DNA from 4 places in the Sporolactobacillus pectinivorans genome. Region 1 is predicted to be linked to each of the others. Evidence: riboswitches for the same ligand, from Rfam matches in the RefSeq annotation. Region 1 holds a riboswitch; each other region holds the start of a gene.
The links. A riboswitch is a leader RNA that binds a small molecule or an ion and turns the genes downstream of it on or off. The one in region 1 is predicted to bind S-adenosylmethionine.

Region 1 (4,491 bases):
CGTATACTGTTCGGCATCCTCATCTTGGTTTGTGGCGTTCTTAACATGATTTTTGTTGGCGGATTTGGTATTTTAAGTGGATTGTTAATTATTGTTTCAGGTGTGCTGGCTCTCGTTCGTAAATGAATCAAACCGATTTAATGACAGGATTATTGCCGGGCAGAATTGTGCCGAAAAAAAGCAGATTTTCGTAGTTTAACATAAAGCTTCAAATTGCCGCTTATGCGGCGTACATAACATGGAGAGCACCGAATCAGTCGAACCGCATAACCTCCCCGAAAGAAAAAACACAATATACGGGGAACTTGAATAGGAGGCTATCAAGTGGCATTTCTTAAGGATCTATTTGTAATATTATCTATTTGGGTGTTCATTTTTATCTGGAGTCTCTCTTACAAGGCTTATCAGTATAAATTGAAGAAGCCAGTTAACAAAAAAGTTGAAAGAATAGGGTTTGTACTTATCTCAATTATCGTCGTTGTCTTAACAACCCTGTTGGGATGGATTTAAAGTATTAAAGAATAATTGACCTTTCCTAAAGCATGAAAGTTGATGTTTATTCATTTAGTTTTCATAAAAATCTGCAATTATTAGCCTCTTTAGTGGCATATATATGGCTTGTCTGATTCTGGAGGAAATCACATGTACACTATATGGATACAAGCCGTTGGTCTGTTAATTATGTTCACTGGCATATGGCTTCGATACTCAAAAAGGTACAAAAAGAAGGAATTGTTTAGAAAAAGAGGTCTTCAGATTTCTGTTATTGGTCTAATCATCTCGTTTGGAGCTTATTGGCTTTATTTCTTTTTGAAAATTTAGCTAAAATAGAGGACATAGAATCCTGGTTTTCGATCGTATCCTACTCTCCTATTAACAGAACAAACTATGGGGGGTTCATTATGGCGGAGAAAAGCATAACTAACCGCTTTGACGAAATGTTTATCGGCATCATCGGAGGATCATTTGGCATCATTGGCGGCATTTTGCCTATAGTCCTCGCTGTGGTTATTGGCGCACTCAAAACAGGAGCCGGCGAAATTATTGGGCTTGGCGTTGCTTGTATTATCATTTCGGCTTCAGTCATTATATTTTCTTGTATGATCAATAAGTCGCGAGTCGTTTTTGGCATTATTATCTTAGTTTGTGGCGTTCTGAATATCGTGCTCATCAGCTTTTATGGATTTTTGAGCGGGCTGCTGATTATTGTTGCCGGCATACTGGCGCTCATTAGAAAATGATTTATGACATTCAATTTACTACTTATGCGGCGTACATAGGGGATAGGAAAATGGAGGAAGCAAGGAATCTAACTTTACCGGTCCAAGTTCTGCTAAAGAGTCTAGAAAAATTGAAGATGTAACTTCATATGGAGACCAGCTCCCTTATTATAGCGGATCAAAGCCATACTTTGCATCCCCAAAAATTTCATGAGCCATCCAACGTATAGAATACAAGAACATGAAAACGACGATTGAAATCTACACAGATGTTACCCATAAAATGAAAAGAATGCCTCCCAGAAAATCATGGATATCTGAAAGGCATCATGAAAAAAGTAAAGTTATGAAACTATTGAGCATCAATGAACATTTTTGGAGACTTTTTTTACGACTCCAGGCTTCAAATGAACCAAGATCCTTGATATATCAGTTCATTTTCCCCATCATGTCCATCATTGATGACATCATCTCATCGCATTTGTGCATACAGCTCATCATTTCATCCTTGTTCATCATCTTGTCCATGTCTTTCATCATACTCATATCCATGCCGGACATTCGTTCCATCATCATATGCATGCACTTCATCTCGCACATCATCTTGTCCATTTCCATCATCATCATCATGTTCATCGGCATCATCATTGACTTGTTCATCATGTCCATCTTTTCCATAATAAAAATCCCTCCGAATTTTGTTTTTATGGAAAATGCTCCTGCATGACTGTTGATACGCTGCATGCCAGCTCTTCCACACCCTTAATTTACCATGGATTTTGAGCGCCGACAAAGCTTATTTGCCGTTTTGAAAATTGGATGGACGCCAAAAAGACGTGGGCAGTTGATCTCACGCCATTTTTCGTATTTAACTCATAAAAAAGATCTATTAAAAGCGATCAGCGGCAAAACTGTTGATGTCCACTTTTCAGCGCATCAATCTCCCGCCCAAGCTCCAGCCTTCTCTGCTTTAGGGCATAAAGCCTGTTTGTCACTTTATCCGTCGCTTCCAATGTATGACAACGCAACCGTTGATAGAGTGTCAAGATCTGGCGGTTGACCTCCATGAATTGCTGCTGGAGGTTTTTCTGATTTTCGGAATCTGAATGATCCTGGTGCAACTCAGCTAGAAGCCCCAGTATTTCATTTTGCCATTCAGTGTCATTCAATTCTCCTGCGAAACGATAAAGATCCAGATAATTATCAATTTGTGCGTATTTCGCCTGATTCAACATACTAAAAACTCCTTCTTATCTTCATTCCGGAATTAGCACGGTACTTGTAGAGCCCGTTGCTGAGTCTTCGTCGGGCCGGTCCCTCCGACTCTCTTGATAAGAATTGTCAGCCAGCTTTCAATAAAAATATGAAAAGCGACCATTTTTCTAAAGATCGAGAAAAATAATCGCTGTAGCCGTTCGACTTATTTTCCTTATCTCTCAGATTTACTCTGCTGGAATTGACACCATGCACATTTTTATGTGTTGGTTGTCGGGTTTCATCGGGCCAGTCCCTCCGCCACTCTAGATAAGTTTTATTTAATTGAATTAATTTTACCGTGCAATATGATTTTTGTCAACAGCTAGAGAATTTCATTAGCTGGAACCGGATTCCGAATGCAGATCAATACACGCTTTCTTGTATACGCCAATCATTCGTTTCGCGTAGGGGACAAGAATCCTGCCCTGTTCGGAAAGAGCGACCCCCCTGCCGCTCCGGATGAAGAGATCGGCACCCAGTTCCCTTTCAAGGGCCTGAATCCGTGATGAAATCGATGGCTGCGACAGAAAAAGCTTCTCCGAAGCCACGCGATAGCTTTGATACTTAACCACAGCCAGAAAAGCATCCAGTTGATCGATCGTCATGTGATCACTTTCCTTCATTCCTGATCGCATCCGAAATATCTGATCAACACACATGGGGCCGAGTGTTAATTAAATAAACCGGGTGATTTGGAAAAAGGATGCTATCTGTTTGAAAAAATAGAAGTCAAGCTACCGCCCCCTTACTAAAGAGAGAACTTCCTGACTCATTTCCCATTCTTATCTTCCAGATTGCATCTGCCGGAATTGACACCATACCCCTTTGCAGGGACTGGTTGTCGGGCTTCACAGGGCCGGTCCCTCCACCACTCTTGATAAGAATACCTCTGTTATATTGAGTTTATGAAAATTGGAATGAAAAGTCAATCATTATTCCAACTAATTTTATATGTTTTATGTAATTATAATAAAATGTTGCCGATTTGTTGAATTTCAAAATCATTAATCGCTCAATTTAAATGTATAAAAAGCCTGCACAGATATGACTCATGCAGGCTAAAAAATTATATATCAAATTGAGCTTCACTCATCCTGTCTTCCCTTTTTCATTGCTTTTATCGCCCGTAAAATATTTTCCGGCAATTTTTCAGATGCAGCTTGATTATTTGCTTTCTGAATCGACTCATAAATTTCACTCCGATGAACATCGATTTCCCGTGGAGCGTTTATGCCCAGTTTTATTTGATCTCCATCAATCGCGACAATTCTGACTTCAATCTGATCGCCAATATGGATCGATTCACCAAGTTTGCGTGTCAAAATAAGCATTAGATCACTCCCTTTTCATTTTCTCTCTTTGAACCAACGGCTCAGTGAGTGAATAGGAGGAATGATCCTGTATGTATTGTTTGCCGAGTTTCTTAGAAATATTAATAATAACCGGTGCCTTAAGGTTAGCGGTTGATTTTGTAAAAGGATTCTGGACATTGACAATGACCCAAACTGAGACATCTTTTTCAGATTCTATTGACAGTTGACTGACAAAAGTATCCGCCAGATCCACACTGTACTGACTGAAAAAAAAGAACGGCGACGTTACAATAAAAGCAGCATTCATTTCATCAATAGATTGAAGAACTGAAAAAGCTTCGCCAAAGGGCTGAAGAATAAATCGTTTATTCTCTTCGAATCCTGGAAGCCCGGCAGGAAACGAAAAAATTTCCGATTCATTAATTTCCTGTTCGCCGTAATACTTTGTTTGAATTTTCATGCGCTGTTTCTATCCTTTCCTGACTATGAGCGTCCGCTGCCCGGGCCCCATTAAATAATAACATTCCGGTGAAAAAAACTTTTTCACGGTGCCCATTTCAGCTGCACTGCTTGTACTTATTGCAGAAAGTTAACCAAAGATTGCTGAATAATCCGGGCTCCGACAGAAAGTGAAGCATTAAATACATTCTGTTGTTGATTCAAATTAACAATCGCAGTCGGATAATCAACATCCTCATTAT
Region 2 (4,491 bases), 1.9 Mb from region 1:
CTATCTGGCAGATCTGAACACCCGGACCTTCCTCTGGATAGAACTTGGCCTGCAGACAGTACATGACCGGACAGGCCGCCTGATCAACCGGGCGCATGATTACCACTGTTTCGTTGAAGGTGTCGAAAAGCTGCGGGCACGCCATATTCCGGTCTGCGTCCATATTATTGACGGACTGCCGCAGGAAACCCCTGAGATGATGATGGAAACGGCACAGGCGGTTGCGGCGCTTGACGTTCAGGGTATTAAGATCCATCTTCTTCATCTGTTGAAAAAAACAGCAATGGTCAAGCAGTATGAAAAGGGAATGCTTAAATTTCTCGATTTCAAAACCTACGTGAATCTTGTCTGCGATCAGCTGGAAATTTTGCCACCGCAGATGATTATTCACCGGCTGACCGGTGACGGCCCCGCCGATCTGATGATCGGTCCGATGTGGAGCCTGAACAAATGGGAAGTCCTTGATGCGATCGATGATGAACTGAAACGCCGCAATAGCTGGCAGGGGAATTTATATCACGCATGAAGAGCCGGATGCACCCGCACCCGGCTTCTTCTTGGAATCGCGCATATTTTCCATTCACAACTCATCAAAATTTATTGGTCAGACACTCGGGCGCACTCTCCGGTAGAACCAGCTGGCAGTGAAAAAAAACATGCCGCAGCCACCAGAACGACGGATCATTTTTCTAGCCATAATCCGCACATTGCGCTGCCTGGCGACTTTTTTATCCGCGAGATAAGTACCAAGCAGGCCCCGATTGATCATTTTATGAAAATTGCGGTCAGGCATTCCGGAAATCGCCGTATCAGCTTCATCCATAAAGTGATCGAAGCGCTTCATCATTTCTTCTTCACTTCCGTAAAAGGCACAAAAGTTAAGATCGCCTTCGTCAATATCCTCCTGCTGGTCCACAAAATAATCCATCAGAATATGCAGGCCCTGCACCCATGGAAAATAGCTGCTTCTGATCATCCCGGCCAGTTCCTTCATCCCACGCCTTTCTGAAGCTGCGTAGGAAACAAGACAAAAAATGCCAAGAGTGGATCCGGAACAGGCGGCAAACTCATACCAGCTCATCGCCGGAAGCCTGTCTCTGTATTTTTCGAACCAGGCAACGAGCATAGGTACACGCTGATCTTTTTCAACATGTTTATATACCTGCAGATCACAATAGTATCCGGCCAGTTCCTGCAAATAGGGACTTATTTCTTTAAACGTTTGCAAATGTGAGAGAAGCGACTGGCAGGTTGTGACGAGATCCTGTAGATAGCCTCCATCAGATGTCACTTCACGCAATCTGTAATAATCGGAGTATTCCGTCCCGGGTGTCAGGGCATCCAGCATCGACTGATGCAGGCAGCGGAAATCTTTCGGGTCAAGAGAGCCGCTGCGGTCGCACAGGTTATCCAGATAATCGCTGATTGTCTGGTAGGCGACGATGAATGAAATCACTTCTGTCCTTCGATCACCTGCAAGAAGGCTGTAAATCGCACCACCTTCACAGTGAAATGTTTTCGCCTTAATGCTTGCAAGTGCCTGGTTGCGCAATTCCGGATCAGGAATTTTCTCTGCCTTCTGTTTCCAGTTTTCGAGTTCGCTATGTACACCGGGAAGTACTTTTCTGGAAACTTGAACGATCAGTTTTAATGGTTCGGATGGTACGGCCATAAAATCCGTCCTCTCTTATGTCAATACGACGCTACATCCTACAAACATTCGCTGCGTCTGACTGCAGTCTGCCTGCGCCAGCCCATTCTTAAAACTGTTTCTTACCGGGCCTCTCTTTCATTATACTCATATTGTCCAAAAAAAGTTTTCATCTTCTGTTCTAACCATCCTGATCCGAGAAAAAGCGCAAAAAACCCTCCACCAATTCAATTGATGGAGGGGTACAATGTCAAAAATTCTCAATTCTGACCGGCCTGGATTCCGGAGAGGATCTGCTGCTTCAATAATTCTGCTTTATCTGTTTTTTCCCACGGCAAATCAATATCAGTGCGTCCGAAATGACCGTAAGCCGCCGTCTGGCGATAAATCGGGCGACGCAGATCCAGCATCTTGATAATGCCTGCCGGACGAAGATCAAAATTGTTCCGGATCAGATTCACCAACTGCTCTTCCGTCGCTTTTCCAGTCTCGAATGTATCCACCGAAATAGAAACCGGCTGCGCTACGCCGATCGCATAGGCGAGCTGAACTTCGCATTTATCAGCCAGACCGGCCGCGACAATATTTTTCGCAACATAACGTGCGGCGTATGATGCCGAGCGGTCCACTTTTGTCGCATCTTTCCCTGAAAAAGCACCCCCGCCGTGCCTGGCGTATCCGCCGTAAGTGTCAACGATAATTTTTCGCCCGGTCAATCCGGCATCACCCTGTGGCCCGCCAATGACGAATCGGCCTGTCGGGTTTATGAAGAATTTTGTATTTTCATCAATCAGATTTTCAGGAACTGAAGGATTAATCACATACTGATGCACATCTTTCTTGATTTGTTCCTCGGATACGTCGGGATCATGCTGCGTGGATACAACAATCGTATCAATTCTGGCCGGATGTCCCTCTTCATCATATTCAACGGTGACCTGGGTTTTTCCGTCAGGGCGGAGATAGGTCAGTTCACGATTTTTCCGGACATCGGCCAGGCGCTTCGCCAGCTTATGTGCAAGGGAAATCGGCAGCGGCATGAGTTCCGGCGTTTCATTAACGGCGAAACCGAACATCAGCCCCTGATCTCCGGCCCCGATTGCCTCAATCTGATCGTCTGTCATTTTGCCTTCGCGCGCTTCGAGTGCCTGATTAACACCTTGAGCGATATCTGCTGACTGTTCTTCGATCGAGGTCAGAATTGCACAGTTTGACGCATCAAATCCGTACTTCGCATCATTATAGCCAATCTCCTTGATTGTCTGGCGGACAACCTTTGGAATATCAACATAAGTCGATGTAGATATTTCACCAGTGACAAGAACAAGTCCAGTATTTACCGCTGTCTCACAGGCAACCCTCGCGTTGGGATCGCCCCGCAGAATTTCATCAAGGATTGCATCTGAGATCTGGTCGCAAATCTTGTCCGGATGTCCCTCTGTCACCGATTCAGAGGTAAACAGCCGTCTTGAATACTTTTTCGTCATTTCACATTCACCCAGCCTTTCGAACATTATATGAGGTTAATTAAAGATTCGTCAAACGATGATCCACTACCGGTTCGCTGACGGTTTTACTTCGGAAACGCGGCGCCCGGCTAAAGATGCGCGAATCCCGAGGCAAGTTAACGGTACCCGATCCCTCTTCTTTTTGTTTTCAAGGCATGAAAAAAGCCCAGTCCTAATAAGGATAAGGCTAACTCTCTAAATGCGCCTCTTATTATCAGAAGAACAGAAAGTTCCTCTGCAGGTTAGCACCGTGCCATATCGGCCGGTTGCCGGGTTTCATCGGGCCTGTCCCTCCGCCTACTCGGAATAAGAGCAGCCGTATTATAAATCCTATGATAAAGCAGGGATATAAAAGTGTCAACTGATAGTCAGATTCTCGGAACCTCATAAGCATTATTTAATATATTGTACTATGAGAAAAAATTCACAAAAAGTCTTCCCCTGTTAGAAAAATATAATTTCAGTGTGCTATACTTAAGTTGTCAAATGGAATTCCAAATAGGAAGGGATGTTAGTGATGAATACAACCATCTCAAAAACGCCCATCTCTGAACTGTTGAAAGCAAGGAATACGTTTGTAAATTTATCTGCGGCGACGCTTATTGAGAAAGCGTTTTCTAAAAATGAAGGCGTTTTAACGGACAAAGGATCTCTGGCTGTGACGACTGGAAAATATACCGGCCGGTCACCGCTGGACAAATTTTTTGTAAAGGATGAGACGACGACAGACAAAATTGACTGGACGCGCAATCAGGCAGTCAGTGAATCGGTATTCGAAGGCCTTTTTCAAAAAGTTGTCCACTATTTAACCGAAAGGGAGGCTCGTTTTGTCTTTAAAGGTTTTGCCGGTGCGGATACGAAACATCGTCTGCCCATACAGATTATCAATGAGTACGCCTGGCAGAATCTCTTCTGCCGCCAGCTGTTTATCTCACCGACTGCAGACGAACTGAAGAACCATCATGCAAACTTTACCGTTCTTGCGGCTCCTGGCTTTAAAGCTGATCCGGCGACAGACGGCACCCGCTCGGAAGCATTTATTATCGTATCGATCACACACCGGACCATTTTGATCGGTGGGACGGAATATGGCGGTGAAATCAAAAAGTCAATTTTCTCAGTGATGAACTATCTGTTGCCGCAGGAAGGCATTATGTCGATGCATTGCTCCGCCAATCAGGGAAAAAACGGGAATGTTGCTCTTTTCTTCGGGCTGTCCGGAACCGGCAAGACAACATTATCCAATGTGCCTGACCGCGATCTGATCGGTGACGACGAACACGGATGGTCAGCGGACGGCATATTTAACATTGAAGGCGGCTGCTATGCCAA
Region 3 (4,491 bases), 230 kb from region 1:
GCTGCGCTTGGACAGGAATTGAAAAAGTGCCGCGAGCTGGTTGGCACAACATTCAAGGCGGAAGTTGCGATTGTTTTTGATTGGGAAAACTGGTGGGCTTTGGAGCAAAGTTCAAAACCATCGAATCTCGTCCGGTATGCCTCCGAACTGGGCACCTATTACCGTACTCTTCGCGAACTGAACATTAGTGCTGATTTTGTCCCTTTCGAAGAAGATTTAACACCTTATCGTGTTGTACTGGCGCCGGCCAGTTATCAGGTGCCGCAATCTTTTACTGAAAAAGTGAAAGCATATGTCCGGCATGGAGGAATCTTTCTGACCAACTTCTTCAGCGGGATTGTCGATCTTTCCGACCGGGTCTATCTCGGCGGTTATCCCGGGGCATACCGAGAGCTGCTCGGCATCTACGTTGAGGAATTCGCACCAATGAAGAAAGGACAGGTTCACCAAATCGCAACGCCATGGGGAGATTCATCGATCCGGATCTGGGAAGAGTACATTCAACTGCGAGGAGCTGGCGCACTGGCGACATTCAAAAACGGTTATCTCACAGGTATGCCTGCAGTCACCAGCCATGCCTACGGAAAGGGACAGGCCTATTATGTCGGCACTCATCCCGATACAGTCTATCTGAAACATCTGCTTATCGGCATCATGGAAAGAACTCAAGTTTTCCCGCCACTGAGCGTGCCTGAAGATGTGGAAGTAACGGTGCGTGAAAGCCACAATATAAAATACTATTTTATTCTCAACCATTCCGATACTGAAAAAATGTTCGCCATTGATCCGATCTTTGTTGATCTTTTAACCGGACGTGAGGAAAGTAGACTAATCAAACTGGCACCGAGGGATGTTAAGATTCTGAGGGCAGAAAAAGAGAAAATCAGTTATGAAAAAACAGATTGAACGGGATTTAAATATCAGCTGTTATTTGATACTGTCAAAATACAAATTAATTCTATCAAATAAATAGGTTTTAATGATTGACAGCGTCAGTCTTACCCTTTATAGTAGTTACATCAACTCAATTGAATATAATTCTTATCTAGAGCGGCGGAGGGACTGGCCCAGTGAAGCCCGACAACCAGCACATGGTGCACGGTGTTAATTCCAGGAACACGATGGTGTTCAAAAGATGAGAGGGACGGATAACAACAGGCCTTTTTATCTTTGCGGCTTGTTTTTTTTGCCGCTGAAAAAAGCGTAGGCAGAGGACATAGAGATATCAATCATCTGCCTGCGCCGCCATTGCATTCTAGAGAGACTATATTTCAGAGGGGAAATTGTGTTAACAGCGGGGGGAAGTTGATTTTGAAGAAATCTTTGGTTGTCCTTTTGGCTCTTATTTTTATATTAACGTTAAGCGCATGCGGGTCAAACAATACAGCATCAAACAATAGTAAAAACGGAGGGTCGTTAACGGTTGCCGTACCCGGTGATCCACTTGTTCTGAACCCTAATTACGCCAGCGACCGAGTAACCCTGACGATTCAACAGGCGCTCTATTCGCCCCTGTTTTACATCAACGGGAGAAACGTTACACCGGCATTGGCGGATAAGCTGACCGCCTCAAAGGATCAACTGAAATATACGCTGATTCTGAAGAAAAATCTGAAATGGAGTGACGGTACGCCCCTCACGGCAGATGATATTGTCTTCACGCTGAATTCGATCCTTGACACGAAACAGAACAGTGATCTCCGCGGGAACTTTGTCTTTAACAACGAACCTGTAAAAGTTGCGGCGATCAACAAAAATACGGTTGTCTTCACCTTACCCACGGTGGCACCGGCTTTTCCGCTAAGTCTGGAACAGCTTTATCCAATTCCGCAGCACGTGTTTAAAAACGAAGGCGATCTCCAGAAGAGTACGAAGAATAATCATCCGGTCGGTTCCGGCCCTTTCCGGTTTGTTACCTATAAATCCGGCCAATATGTAGAAACGCAGCGGAATAACTATTATTTCGGCGGGAAAGCACATCTTGATAAAGTTATTTTCCAGATTACAAAAGATCAAAATGCAGCCAACCTTGCACTTGAAAATGGAAGTATTCAATTGAAAGCCATTCAGCCGGCTGATGTAAAGAATGTGACTAGCAGGGGAAATACAGAAGTTATTTCATATCCTGAATATCGCTTGAACTATGCAGTCTTCAATGAGAATGTGCCGGCATTTAAAAACAAAACATTCCGCCAGGCATTGTCCTATGCGCTTAACCGTGAGGACGTTATCAAATCTGCATATGGGTCGAGCAAGTACGGCGTGCCTGCCTCATCGATCTTTACTTCCGATGTAAAATTCCAGGATACGAACGTCCAAGCTTATCCTTATAATCTGACAAAAGCGAGACAACTTTTGGGTAAGAGCAAAGTGGATACGAAGCAACCGCTTTCTATTATTTACCTGAATAATAATCCGGCTCAGGAAAGCATTGCCCTTTATTTCCAGCAACAGTTTAAAAAAATCGGCTTGAATCTTCAGCTGAAACCAACAGATCCTACGGCACTGAATAATATTACTCTTGACCGGAACAGCAAGGCTTACGGCATTTTGTTAAACGGTTATATCATGGGGCCGGAAGCCGATGTGTATAAAGTACTTTATCAGTCGGATTCACCTTATAATTACGCCAACTATCACAATTCCAAATTGGATAAGCTCTGGAACGCGGCCGCTGTTGAGACCAATCAGACCAAACGCGCAGCTTATTATGATCAGATTCAGAAACAAATCGCAGATGATGCGGTCATCTATCCAATCTCTTACGATGATGCGATACTCGCTATAAATAAAAAATTTGGTGGCATACAGGCAGCAAAACCGCAACCGGTAACTATTTTCAGAGATCTGTCAAAACTCTATCTGAAATAATAATGAAATACAGTTTATGAGATGGATTAGAGACTTGGTGGAAACACCAAGTCTGTTTTTTGGAGGGAATAACGATTGAGCAAAATGATAGCAAGGCGTGTACTTCAAATCGTTCCAATGCTGTTCGTAATTTCCATTATTTCTTTTGCTCTGGCTAAGCTCGCTCCCGGTGATCCGGTAAAAATGTATGTGACACCTAACATGCATCCGGAAGATGTCGAACGGATCCGGAGAAGCCTAGGGCTCAATCTGCCCATTTATGAGCAGTATATCCGCTGGCTGATTCAGGTCTTACATGGGAATCTGGGTTACTCTCTTCAAAACAGCCAGCCTGTTCTGGGGCAGATTCTTCAGAGACTTCCGGCAACGATCGGCTTAATGGGATCATCACTCGTGCTGACTCTGATTTTTGCTGTCCCGCTTGGGTTGGTGGCGGCGAAATATGCTGATACCTGGCTGGATCAGGTACTGAATTTGCTTTCATACATCAGCATCTCTATTCCTGTTTTCTGGTTCGGTATCATCCTGATTGATTTTTTTTCCGTCCAGCTGAACTGGCTGCCTTCTCTCGGTATGAGGACGATCGGCGTCAACAGTTTTCCCGACCTGGTGCAGCATGCCATTCTGCCGATAGCGACATTGACTTTCCAAGGGTGCGGCGCTTATTACCGGTATGTCCGGTCAAATACGATATCTGAACTTAAGAAAAGTTATGTAGAATTTGGCTATGCCAAAGGGTTGCCTGATTGGAAGATACTCTGGAATCATGTCCTGAAAAATGTATTGCTGCCTGTGATTACACTGCTCGGGATGTCGCTGCCGATGCTTATTTCCGGTGCGTATATTACGGAAAGTGTTTTTTCGTGGCCAGGACTGGGTCTGTTGAGTGTCGACGCCATTTTCAGCTTGGATTATCCGGTGATTATGGCGATGACTTTATTTTCTGGATTGATGCTGATATTGGGCAATCTCTTTGCAGACATTACTTATCAAATTGTCGATCCAAGAATTCGAAAGTAAGGTGAATCATAGATGCATGATGAACGTTTTGAACTCCTGCCCAATATCGCGCAGTCATCCGGACAGGTAGCTTATAAAGAACGCCGTGAGTCCGTGCTTTATCGGCTATGCCATGACAAACGGGCGATCGCTGCGTGCATCGTTTTGATTATTATCTCCGCTTTTTGCTTGTTTGCTTTTCTGTCACCTTATGACCCCAACTATTTGTCAATTCAGGACAAGCTGCTTTTACCTTCGGCTACTCACTGGTTTGGGACAGATGATCATGGACGGGATTATTTTACACGTGTCCTCTATGGCGGGAGAGTGTCGCTCGCGGTTGGGCTGTTTTCTATGCTAATTGCTGTTTTTCTTGGGACGATAGTTGGGACGGTATCCGGATATCTCGGCGGATTTGTTGACAGCTTTTTTATGAGGTTTCTCGATATTTTCATGTCACTTCCATCGTTCTTTGTACTGATGATCCTTAATGCCTATCTGAAACCGAGCGTGCAGAATATCATTATCATTATCGGGCTGCTCTCATGGATGGATGTTGCCAGGGTTGTCCGTTCGCAGACAATGAGTATTAAAGAGCAGGAGTTCATGCTTTATGCCAGA
Region 4 (4,491 bases), 200 kb from region 1:
TGTGCTTTGTAAGTATGAGCCGCTTTCTTAATAATTTGTGAAATAAATGGCTGACCTAAAATAATAAGCACTGCATTGATTGTCCATAAAAAACTATACTGCTTTATTGAAATATCTAATTCTGGTAAACGAACCGAAATATTGCTTTGCCATTGCACATAACCGGTCCATATGATGAAATAAAGAAAGCAAATGATAAAGACGTTGATGAACTGTTTATGACTTCTACGATCCATCTTTGCCCTCTTTGTTTTTTCAGGATGACTTTGTAGATGAACAGCCTCTATATTTTTGTAAAAAAATAAAACAATCGTTAAAAAGGCTACATATAACAGCAGGTTTGCTGTAAATATAAGAGAAATATTGATATCAGCGATGAAACCGGCAATCGAAGTCCCAACAGCCACCCCGATGTTAAGTCCGAGATAAATTGAATTAAATACATAACGATGATCGTAGCCGGACATGCTGGAAGCAAGCGAATTAATGGATATAACAATGATACCTGTGCCTAAACCGAGTATTATTAAAAATACTGCGTAAAGAGGCCAGCCGTGATTCATAACTAAACCAATGAGTGAAATAATCGAGGTAAACAATCCAATTAAAATCGTTTTATAGCCACCTATTCGATCAAACAGCCGTCCGCCCCAAAAATTACCGATCAACGTTGTCATTGAATTCAATAGCAGCACAAGGCCAGCCACACTCAGTGATTTTCCTAGGTGATCGTGCATGTAAATAGTATTTAACGGCCAAATAAAACTAACGCCTGCATTATTTAAAATTGATCCAGTGACTAACCATTTTAACTTTGAATGCTTCAAGCTAACCCTTCCTCATTAGTGCTGTTTGTCTATCATTGCCTTGTATAAGTTCATTCGGCCGATAATTTTCTTCCTGTTATTTTCAATGATTTTTCGTTTTTCATCAAGTTTTCGTAAATGACTTTCTAATACTGCCGAACGTTTCTCTAATACACTTCTGAGTTCAACCTTCCCGGTCAAACTTCTATTCTCACTGATACAACCTTCTTTTCCAAAATGGACGATCTCTTCTAACGAGAGTCCCATTTTCTTTAAACCTTTGATAAATTCGATAAATGCAATGTCTTCGGCGCTATAATTTCTTGCACCTGAACAATTCTTTTTAACTTTAGGAAGTAAACCTATTTCTTCATAGTAGCGAAGTGTATAGGCAGACATCCCCGTCAACTGCGAAACATCACTGATTTTATTCATATGACCTATCCCCTTTTTCGTAGTATAAGAATTAGAGTTACCTCTAAGTCAAGAGCAATAATCAAAATTCTTCTCATAAACTTGGCTTTACCTTCTAACGCGTCAGGGTAAGGAAGCAAAAGCCAGATAAACCAAATTGATATGGTAAAAAGGAAGAAAAAGGGTCTCGAAAAAGAAGCTTATTCTGAAACAGGTGCAAAACTATCAACAGTTTCATTCATATCAATTCCTGACTGAAAAATCCATTACTTCTCTATAATATAGATATTGTGTATATTATCATTATAAAAGCCCAACTGTGCTATCTCTGAAGGGCACTTAGGACAAAACCGAGGGACAAGATTGCTCAGAGCGGGGCAATAAAATAGAGAGCAGATTTACACACCACTCCCTATCTTAGCTCTCTCTATCTTGACAAAGGGACCACTTCCTGTCTGTTCGTCTGCCAGATCACTTGTTTTGTCCTTTGTGTTCGTTATTAACCATCTCGCCACTGACTGATCCGTTCGGTAGTTTACCTTATCCAGGATACGTAATGCCGTTTGGGGATTACCTTCGTCTCGGAAGTAATCTGAATGGTGTATGTAACAACAGAATCCGACTCAATTTCACACTGCCATCGCAGATAAACTGCTTTGAAAAATAAACAACGCATCCGCAGTAAGAAGGACGGCGGATGTGTTGCGAACAACTTTTCTGATTGTCGCGGCACGATGCTCTCCCGTAGTTAATTGTCGATGTTAACAATGATATCCTTATTAGCAACCTTGTACGAAGCTGTTAGGGCATGGATATGGATCAAAAAACGGCCGGGCATCAGAAATGTATCTTTAACAAGCACCGTCCCTTTACCCAGGTTTTTCACCGGAAACTGGATTTGAGTCGTTCCCATATCCATAACCACCATTTTTATTGACAGAGAAACCTTCTGGAGATCTGTTGTTCTTTTCCCTTTATAGAAGGCAGCAAGAGCCAGTTTATCGTTTCCAACTTTTGGAGGGGTTATTTTCACTTTAAAATCGTAGTTAGTCGATACGTCCACCATAGGTTTTTTCGAAGATTTCACCTTGGCAGCTTTATGTATCTGATGCGGTACCTCTGCATTTTGTGCTCCGCAACCAGCGGAAACGAGCAAGAGCATTAATAACAGAGATAAAACCAGTGGCAGTTTGAAAAATGAAACGAATGTCTTTTTAAGTTCCTTCATGATGCCTCACTAACTCCCTTCAGGATTTGCTCCTTCGGAATCTCTATCTCACCGTTCAATTGCAGATTCATAGCCAGTCTATGGCTGTCTGGGCACCTGATCCTTGCCAGTCACATTATCTTACTGACTCATTTTCCAGTTTTTGTAAAATTCTGACGGCATTCCTTTCAAAGTAACGGGCACCATAGATTAACACACCATCGTCTGCTGTATAGTGGGCATTATGAACGCTCACATTCCCATTAACGCCAATAATGGCATAGACACCGGGGATGTGCTCCTGATAGCAAGCGAAATCATCGCTGCCCAGTGTTGGCTCAGGGATAAATACAGTCGCAAATTTACCGGTTTCGTCAGCCACAATCTCTGAAAGTCTTCTATCGTTGTTCACGGAAGGATCGCCGCTGTACCAGTCAATCTCAGCAGTTGTTCCATATGCAGCCGCTGTGTGTGTGACAATTTCAGAAAATCGTTGATGGATCATCTTGCGGTCGGTGGCCCCCAGTGTTCGAACGGTTCCGCTGAAAACGGCTGTCTCTGGTAGAACGTTCCATACATTACCGGCATTCAGCTGGGTCACGCTCACAACAGCACCGCTGAGTGGAGATAGATTACGGCTGATGATTGATTGCAGTGCGTTTACTGTAGTGGTCAAGGCGATGATTGGATCATGACCGGCTTCCGGGTGCGCCGCGTGTGACCCTTTGCCACGAAGTGTCACCTTAAATTTATCAATGGCACCCATAAAGGCACCCGAACGTATCCCGATCTTGCCCAATGAAATCCCCGGCTCGTTATGAAAACCGATAATAGCCGCGACACCTTTGAGATGCCCGGCACGAATCACCTGCAAAGCACCTTCGTTTGCTTCTTCCGACAATTGGAAAATCAGGCGGATACTGCCTCTCAGCTGTTGTTCTTCCTGCTTTAACAAGTAAGCAGCACCAAGTAGTGATGCGGTATGAATGTCATGTCCGCAGGCATGCATCACGCCTTTGTTTCGTGACTCGTAAGGTAATCCGGTTTGCTCAGTAATCGGAAGAGCATCAATATCGGCACGCAATGCAATAGTTGGTCCCTTGGCGTTATTGCCGATTTCCGCAATCACACCTGTTTTTAATGTCGTCGGCAATATCTTTATTCCCCATGATTGCAGAATTTCTTTAATATACCTTGTTGTCGCATATTCATGATCCGCCAGTTCCGGATATTCATGAAGATGATGACGAAAGTGTATCATCTTTTCTTGCAATGCTGCATGGGTTAATTTTGTCTGCATCTGATTCTCCACCCCTATCTAAACCTCTCGTGGCTATACCTGATAAGAACAGTCTAACCGGCAATTGCTTGAAATTTTTAAAAAATGAAGTTGTTGGAAATAAGCGAAATCTCCTGAGATCAACACAAAAAACAAGCCCGAAAAATAAGAACGCTTATTCCTGCTTCTTCTCATCTTTTGAACACATCCCGTGTTCCGGAAATTGACACCATACAACTAAATACTAGTTATCAGATTTCATTGGGCCAACCTCTCCGCCGCTCTGTACAAGAATTTTAAAAATTAAGTTGTTGTCACTAATCATAGATACCGGATCTCAGAGTGTCAATATTAAATTCACATTGCTCTCATGTGTTTAATATTAATTAAATTTACAGACGCCATATTGGCAAGTCGAAAAACATGGGCCATCTTACGGAGTTTATCATTTTGATGGGTTACACTTAATTAATTTTAATACACATAGTAATTATCGAATTTATACTTGTTAATATATTTTTGGGAGCGCCTCTCCTCAGAATTTTACGGTGATCAATCATCTGAGCAACGTACTGATTTCCAATGGTTGCCTATCCTCATTCGATGATCATGCCTTTATTTACTGTGAAGGTCTGTATTAACTTCGAGAGCATATTTTAGAAAAAAAAGCCGTAAATTTCATTGATTTCCCAATTCAAGAATAGTTCAAAAAGAAACATAGGCTTGAAAAAGCAATTAAACTGTTATACACTTTTCATTAATTGAACAATACTTAATGATTTACT

Region 2: another riboswitch for S-adenosylmethionine. It lies ahead of metK (methionine adenosyltransferase); the one in region 1 lies ahead of COP04_RS06125 (hypothetical protein).
Region 3: another riboswitch for S-adenosylmethionine. It lies ahead of COP04_RS05125 (ABC transporter substrate-binding protein); the one in region 1 lies ahead of COP04_RS06125 (hypothetical protein).
Region 4: another riboswitch for S-adenosylmethionine. It lies ahead of COP04_RS07130 (amidohydrolase); the one in region 1 lies ahead of COP04_RS06125 (hypothetical protein).

What each region holds. Positions count from the first base shown of each region.
Region 1 is NZ_NXGA01000001.1:1,280,262-1,284,752, reverse strand. Features, by position in the region: gene COP04_RS06150 (DUF4064 domain-containing protein) at 1-126, shown strand, start outside; gene COP04_RS06135 (hypothetical protein) at 903-1,241, shown strand; gene COP04_RS06130 (hypothetical protein) at 1,650-1,898, opposite strand; gene COP04_RS06125 (hypothetical protein) at 2,120-2,455, opposite strand; SAM riboswitch class I at 2,468-2,558, opposite strand; SAM riboswitch class I at 2,647-2,751, opposite strand; gene COP04_RS06120 (helix-turn-helix domain-containing protein) at 2,813-3,100, opposite strand; SAM riboswitch class I at 3,257-3,361, opposite strand; gene csrA (carbon storage regulator CsrA) at 3,563-3,808, opposite strand; gene fliW (flagellar assembly protein FliW) at 3,813-4,250, opposite strand; gene flgL (flagellar hook-associated protein FlgL) at 4,367-4,491, opposite strand, start outside.
Region 2 is NZ_NXGA01000001.1:3,213,363-3,217,853, forward strand. Features, by position in the region: gene mnmL (tRNA modification radical SAM protein MnmL/YtqA) at 1-526, shown strand, start outside; gene COP04_RS15770 (tetraprenyl-beta-curcumene synthase family protein) at 605-1,672, opposite strand; gene metK (methionine adenosyltransferase) at 1,912-3,138, opposite strand; SAM riboswitch class I at 3,365-3,472, opposite strand; gene pckA (phosphoenolpyruvate carboxykinase (ATP)) at 3,677-4,491, shown strand, end outside.
Region 3 is NZ_NXGA01000001.1:1,046,342-1,050,832, forward strand. Features, by position in the region: gene COP04_RS05120 (beta-galactosidase) at 1-906, shown strand, start outside; SAM riboswitch class I at 1,039-1,142, shown strand; gene COP04_RS05125 (ABC transporter substrate-binding protein) at 1,312-2,871, shown strand; gene COP04_RS05130 (ABC transporter permease) at 2,947-3,891, shown strand; gene COP04_RS05135 (ABC transporter permease) at 3,904-4,491, shown strand, end outside.
Region 4 is NZ_NXGA01000001.1:1,477,127-1,481,617, reverse strand. Features, by position in the region: gene COP04_RS07145 (MDR family MFS transporter) at 1-827, opposite strand, end outside; gene COP04_RS07140 (MerR family transcriptional regulator) at 843-1,241, opposite strand; gene COP04_RS07135 (hypothetical protein) at 1,969-2,448, opposite strand; gene COP04_RS07130 (amidohydrolase) at 2,564-3,727, opposite strand; SAM riboswitch class I at 3,895-4,000, opposite strand.